Sphaerotilus montanus: one gene and its partner. The protein of the gene in region 1 interacts with the protein of each later gene in a pairwise test. Links are inferred from orthologs where the notes say so. Each region holds a gene or a part of one and is shown on either strand. Other genes may lie near its edges.

Evidence for each region.
Region 2: the proteins of bioB (region 1) and BDD16_RS09860 interact in binary tests that used the Escherichia coli proteins (3 or more experiments, as listed by UniProt). The link is inferred for Sphaerotilus montanus from one-to-one orthologs.

What each region holds. Positions count from the first base shown.
Region 1 is NZ_JACCFH010000001.1:3,187,827-3,191,022, forward strand. The notes cover bases 197-3,196. They hold bioB (biotin synthase BioB), read left to right. Parts: upstream 197-1,195; coding sequence 1,196-2,197; downstream 2,198-3,196. Other genes in these bases: bioF (8-amino-7-oxononanoate synthase), read left to right, coding at 197-1,199; BDD16_RS14610 (cobalamin-binding protein), read left to right, coding at 2,215-3,021; nth (endonuclease III), read right to left, coding at 3,034-3,196. In the rest of the region: more of bioF, read left to right, coding at 1-196. UniProt on the Escherichia coli protein: Catalyzes the conversion of dethiobiotin (DTB) to biotin by the insertion of a sulfur atom into dethiobiotin via a radical-based mechanism.
Region 2 is NZ_JACCFH010000001.1:2,169,173-2,172,361, reverse strand. The notes cover bases 14-3,002. They hold BDD16_RS09860 (class II glutamine amidotransferase), read left to right. Parts: upstream 14-1,126; coding sequence 1,127-1,879; downstream 1,880-3,002. Other genes in these bases: BDD16_RS09850 (ABC transporter permease), read left to right, coding at 2,814-3,002; BDD16_RS09855 (ABC transporter permease), read left to right, coding at 1,879-2,817; BDD16_RS09865 (zinc-binding metallopeptidase family protein), read right to left, coding at 14-1,054. Outside these bases: more of BDD16_RS09865, read right to left, coding at 1-13; more of BDD16_RS09850, read left to right, coding at 3,003-3,189.

The DNA of each region.
Region 1 (3,196 bases):
AGCTGCCCGCCCACCTGCAGGCGCTGGACGCGGCCCACCTGCTGCGCCGCCGCCGCGTCGTGCGCCCGCTCGGCGACGGCTACCTGAGCGTCGATGGCGAGCGCCTGCTGGCCTTCTGCAGCAACGACTACCTAGGCCTCGCGGGCGATCCGGCGCTGGTCGCCGCCGCCTGTGAGGGCGCTCGGCACTACGGCGTCGGCTCCGGCGCTTCGCCAATGGTCAGCGGCCACAGCGTGGCGAACGCGGCGCTCGAAGAGGAACTGGCGCGCTTCGTCGGCCTGCCGCGGGCGCTGTACTTCTACGCCGGCTTTGCCACCAACGCCTCGGTCATCCCGGCGCTGGTCGGCGAGGGCGACGCGCTGTTCTCCGACGCGCTGAACCACGCCTGCCTGATCGACGGCGCCCGGCTGTCGAAGGCGACGATCCACCGTTTCGCCCACGCCGACCTGGACCAGCTCGGCCGGCAGCTCGCCGCCTGCACCGCCCGGCGCAAGCTGGTGCTGAGCGACGCTGTCTTCAGCATGGACGGCGACGTGGCCGACGTGCCGCGCCTGCTCCATCTGTGCGAGCAGCACGACGCGCTGCTGCTGATCGACGACGCCCACGGCTTCGGCGTGCTCGGTCCGCAGGGGCGGGGCACGCTGGCGCAGTTCGGGCTGGTCGGGGCGACGGCGTCGCGGCGCGTGCTCTACATGGCCACGCTTGGCAAGGCGCTGGGTGTCGCGGGCGCCTTCGTCGCCGGTGACGCCACGCTGGTCGAGTGGCTGCTGCAGAAGACGCGCAGCTACACCTTCGCCACCGCCGCGCCCGCGCTGCTGGCCGAGGCGCTGCGGGCCAGCCTGCGTTGCGTCGAGCGCGACGACTGGCGCCGTGCGCGGCTGGCCGAGCTGGTCGGCGTGCTGCGCCAGCGCCTGCACGCCGGGCTGGCCGGCACCGGCTGGCGCCTGCTCGATTCGCCCACGCCGATCCAGCCCCTGATCGTCGGCGACAACGCCACGGCGCTGGCGCTGATGGACGGCCTGCGCCAGCACGGCCTGTGGGTGCCCGCCATCCGCCCGCCCACCGTGCCGGCCGGCACCGCGCGGCTGCGCATCGCGCTGTCCGCTGCGCACAGCGTGGCCGATGTCGAGCGCCTCGCCGACACGATCCTCGCACTGTCTCCCCGACCTTCCCAGAACCCCCAGGAGCCCACCGCATGAGCCTCGCCACTGCCCAGCCGATCACCCTGATCCGCCCCGCCAAGCCCGCCACCCCGGCCGCCGACGCCCGCTGGAGCGTCGCGCAGATCGAGGCGCTGTTCGACCTGCCCTTCAACGACCTGCTCTGGCAGGCCCAGCAGGTCCACCGCCAGCACTTCGACGCCAACGAGGTGCAGCTCTCCACGCTGCTGTCGATCAAGACCGGCGGCTGCCCGGAGGACTGCGGTTATTGCCCTCAGTCCGTCCACTACGACACCGGCGTCGAGGCCAGCAAGATGCTCGACATCGACGCCGTGTTGTCCGCTGCCCGTGATGCCAAAGGGCAGGGTGCGACCCGTTTCTGCATGGGCGCGGCCTGGCGCGCGCCGAAGGACCGCGACATCGAGAAGGTGGCCGAACTGGTCGCTGGCGTGAAAGACCTCGGCATGGAGACCTGCTGCACGCTCGGGATGCTGTCCGAGACGCAGGCGCAGTCGCTGAAAGAAGCCGGCCTCGACTACTACAACCACAACCTCGACACCGCCCCGGAAGCCTACGGCCGCATCATCACCACCCGCGACTACCAGGACCGCCTCGACACGCTGGAGCATGTCCGCAAGGCCGGCATGTCGGTCTGCTGCGGTGGCATCGTCGGCATGGGCGAGAGCCGCGCCGAGCGCGCCGGGCTGGTCGCGCAGCTCGCCAACCTGACGCCGTACCCGGAGTCGGTGCCGATCAACGAGCTGGTCAAGGTCGAAGGCACGCCGCTGGCCGACGCCGACAAGCTCGATCCGTTCGAGTTCGTGCGCACCATCGCGGTGGCGCGCATCACGATGCCGACGGCGCGTGTGCGCCTGTCCGCCGGCCGCGAGCAGATGGGCGAGGCGATCCAGGCGCTGTGTTTCCTGGCCGGCGCGAACTCGATCTTCTACGGCGACAAGCTGCTGACCACCGGCAATCCGCAGTCCGAGCGCGACCGCGCGCTGCTGGGCAAGCTCGGCATGCGCACGACGGCCTGATCCGGCGATACCCGTCCATGGCCACCGACCTGTTTCCGAAACGCATCGTCTGTCTCACCGAGGAGACGACCGAGACGCTGTACCTGCTGGGCGAGGAGCAGCGCATCGTTGGCATCTCCGGCTACACGGTGCGCCCGCCGCGGGCCCGGCAGGAGAAGCCGCGGGTGTCGGCCTACCTGACCGCGAAAATCGACAAGATCCTCGACCTGGAGCCGGACCTGGTGCTCGGCTTCTCGGACCTGCAGGCCGACATCGCCAGCCAGCTCATCCGCGCTGGCGTGTCGGTGCATGTGTTCAACCAGCGCAGCGTCGCCGAGATCCTGCAGATGGTCGCGATGGTCGGGGCCATGGTTGGCGCACAGGACAAGACGGCGGCGCTCCTGGCTGAACTGCAGGCCGGGCTGGACGAGGTGGCCGCCATCGGCCGGACGCTGCCGCGGCGTCCGCGGGTCTACTTCGAGGAATGGATGGACCCGATCATCACCGGCATCGGCTGGGTCAGCGAGCTGAGCGTGCTGGCCGGCGGTGAGGAGTGTTTCCCGGAGCTGGCGGGCCAGTCGCTCGGCAAGAACCGCATCGTCGCCGACCCGCTGGAGGTGGTGCGGCGCGCGCCGGACGTGGTCCTCGGTTCGTGGTGCGGGCGCAAGTTCCGGCCGGAGCAGGTGATGGCGCGCCCCGGCTGGGAGGCGGTGCCGGCGGTCGTGAACGGGCAGGTGTTCGAGATCAAGTCGAGCGAGATCCTGCAGCCCGGCCCGGCGTGCCTGACCGACGGCGTGCGCCAGATCCAGAAGCGCCTGCTCGGCTGGGCCGCGCTGCACGCCTGACCCGCCGCTACCTCAGGGCGCCGGTGTCTTCGGCTGGAAGTCGCAGCAGTCCGCCACTGCGCATTCCCAGCAGCGCGGCTTGCGCGCCTGGCAGACGTAGCGCCCGTGCAGGATCAGCCAGTGGTGCGCATCGACCCGGAACTCGGGCGGGATGCGCCTGAGCAGCTGCATCTCC
Region 2 (3,189 bases), 1.0 Mb from region 1 along the record:
GCGCCGTCAGCTCGACCCAGGCATTCACCAGCCGCAGGAATTCCGCATCCGGCTGCGCCAGCACCGCCTCGTCGAAGGGCTCCACATCGACCTCGACATCGTCCGCGTCCAGCCCGAAGCTCAGGCCCGTGTCGAGCGCATCGACCATGTGCAGGTAATGCGCCCAGGTCTCGGCCCAGTCCTCCCAGGGGTGGCAGCTCGCGTAGGCGCTGACGTGCCAGTCGGCCCAGTCCGGCGGCGGGCCGAGCCGGTAGTTGCGCTCCAGCGCGGCGCGGTAGTCGGCGCGCTCGTCGCCGAAGGTCTGGCGGAAGGCGGGCAGCCAGGCGGTCGTGGCCACCAGACGGTCCCAGTAATAGTGGCCGACCTCGTGCCGGAAATGGCCCAGCAGCGTGCGGTAGGGCTCGCGCAGGCTGGCGCGGATGCGCTCGCGGGTGGGGTCGTCGGCCTCGTCGGCGTTGAGCGTGACGATGCCGCTGGCGTGGCCGGTGAGCACGGGCTGGCCATCGAGCGGGCGCAGGAAGTCGAAGGCCAGCCCGCGCTGCGTGTCCTCGCCGCCCGCACCGGCCAGCCGTGACTGCACCGGCAGGCCCAGCGCCAGCAACTGCGACACCAGCCGGCGCTTGGCCTGCTCGATCAGCGCCCAGTCGCGCTGGTTCTCGGCCACGGTCTGGTCCGGGATGACGCGGTTCAGGCGGCAGGCCACGCAGAACAGTGGCCGCTCGCCCGCGCCATTGCGCTCGTCGTCCGGCACGAGCCAGTTGCAGTTGGCGGCGGACACGGCGTTGGCGCAGCGGTGGAACTGCCGCGCGCTGCGCAGGTGCAGCGACGACGCCGGCCGGGCCTCGATCAGCGCATCGCCGCGCACATCCAGCGCCAGCAGCCGCCGCTGCGCCGGGTCATAGCCGAGCGCACGCCCGCACGACAGACAGCCGCTGTTGCGGAAGAACACCGGCGCGCTGCAGAGGCAGCGGAATGCACGCAGCGTGCGCGGCTGGCGCTGGGCACGCCAGCGGTCCGCCAGGTGGCGGCCGAGCTGCGTCAGGAAAGCATCCATTGATCGAACTCCCGGGATTGCAAGACTGGAAAGCGCTGGAAAGGCTTGGGCGGCATGGTAATGTCTCGGCCCATGTGTCAGCTGCTCGGCCTCAACGCGAATACCCCGACCGACCTGGTCTTCAGCTTCACCGGCTTCGCCCACCGCGCCGCCGAGCACAAGGACGGCTTCGGCATCGCCTTCTTCGAGGGCCCGGGCGTGCGGCTCTTCGTCGACCACCAGAGCGCCACCGTTTCGCCCGTGGCCGAGATGGTGCGCCGCTACCCGATCCGCAGCCGCCACATCGTCACCCACATCCGCAAGGCCACCCAGGGCCGCGTCGCGCTGGAGAACACGCACCCCTTCATGCGCGAACTCTGGGGCCGCTACTGGGTCTTCGCGCACAACGGCAACCTGGTCGATTTCCAGCCCAAGCTGCACGCCAATTTTCATCCGGTGGGCGACACCGACAGCGAGCGCGCCTTCTGCTGGCTACTGCAGGAGCTGGCCAAGAACCACGCCCGCATGCCCAGCATCCCGGACCTGACGCAGACGCTGGCCGAGCTGGCGCCCACCATCGCCCGCCACGGCACCTTCAACTTCCTGCTCAGCCAGGGCGAGGCGCTCTGGGCCCACTGCTCGACCAAATTGCACTACGTGCTGCGCCGCCACCCCTTCGCCGCCGCGCAACTGCAGGACGCCGACCTGACCGTGGACTTCGCCGACCTGACGACGCCGCAGGACCGCGTCGCCGTGGTGGTCACCGAGCCGCTGACCTGCAACGAGGACTGGGTGGCGCTGCAGGCGGGCGAGCTGGCCGTGTTCGTCGATGGAGACCGCCTCTGATGGGTGCTTACCTGCTCCGCCGCCTCTGGCAGATGGTGCCGACGCTGGTCGGTGTCGTACTGCTGGTGTTCTTCCTGTTCAAGTCCTTCGGGGGCGATCCGGCCGAGATCCTCGCCGGCCTGAACGCCTCCGCCGCCCAGGTGGACCAGATCCGCGAGCAGCTTGGCCTGAACAAGCCCGTCTGGGAACAGCTCTGGATCTTCGTGCAGCAGATCCTGCGCTTCGACTGGGGCAAGAGCTGGGCGACGAACGAGTCGGTCGCCAGCCTGTTCGCGTCGCGCTTGCCGGCGACGCTGACGGTGATGGCGCCGATCCTGGTCCTCGACGCGCTGCTGGCGATTCCGTTCGCGCTGGCGGTGGCGGCGGTGCGCGGCTCGCTGACCGACCGGGCAATCATGGTGGTGACGACGGTCGCGCTGTCGATCAGCTTCCTCGTCTACGTCATCGTCGGGCAGTGGCTGTTCGCCTTCCAGCTCGGCTGGTTCCCGGTGCAGGGCTGGACGGGCAGCGTCTGGACCAACCTGACCACCTACGCGCCGCTGCCGGTGCTGCTGGCGGTGATGGTGGGCATCTCGCCGCAGATGCGCCTGTACCGCAGCTTCTTCCTCGACGAGATCGGCCACGACTACGTGCGCACCGCCCGCGCCAAGGGCCTGAGCGAGCGCACCGTGCTGCTGAAACACGTGCTGCGCAACGCCATGATCCCGATCCTGACCAACATCTCGATGCAGTTGCCCGGCATCTTCATCGGCTCCTTCCTGATCGAGGTCTTCTTCTCGATCCCGGGTCTGGGGCGTGAAGTGTGGATGGCGGTGAACCGCAGCGACTACCCGGTCATCCAGGCGGTGACCATCTACCTGGCGGTGATCACGATGGTCATCAACCTGCTCACGGACCTGCTCTACAAGACGGTCGATCCCCGGGTGACGCTGAAATGACCGTCGTGACACGTTCCCTTGAACGCTCCGCACAGCGCTCCGAAGGCGTCTGGTCGCTGGCCTGGAAGCGGCTGCAGGGGGATCGCGTCGGCCTGGTGTCGATGGCGGTGGTGGCGCTGTTCGCCGTGCTGCTGCTGGCGGCGGCCAGCGGGCTGGTGGCGTCGAACTGGCAGGCCGAGCGCGGCGTCTCCTACGCGCCGCCCACGCTGCTCGGCCCGGCGCCCGAATTCGCCGCGATGCCGGGCATGCCCGCCTCCGGCGCGGCCGGCCCGGCGCAGCCGCTGCTCGACCTGACCTCCGTCGATCCGCTCGCCCCGCGCTACGCCGAGTGGGACGCCGCCACGCAGAAGCAGTCGATCGAGACCGTCACCC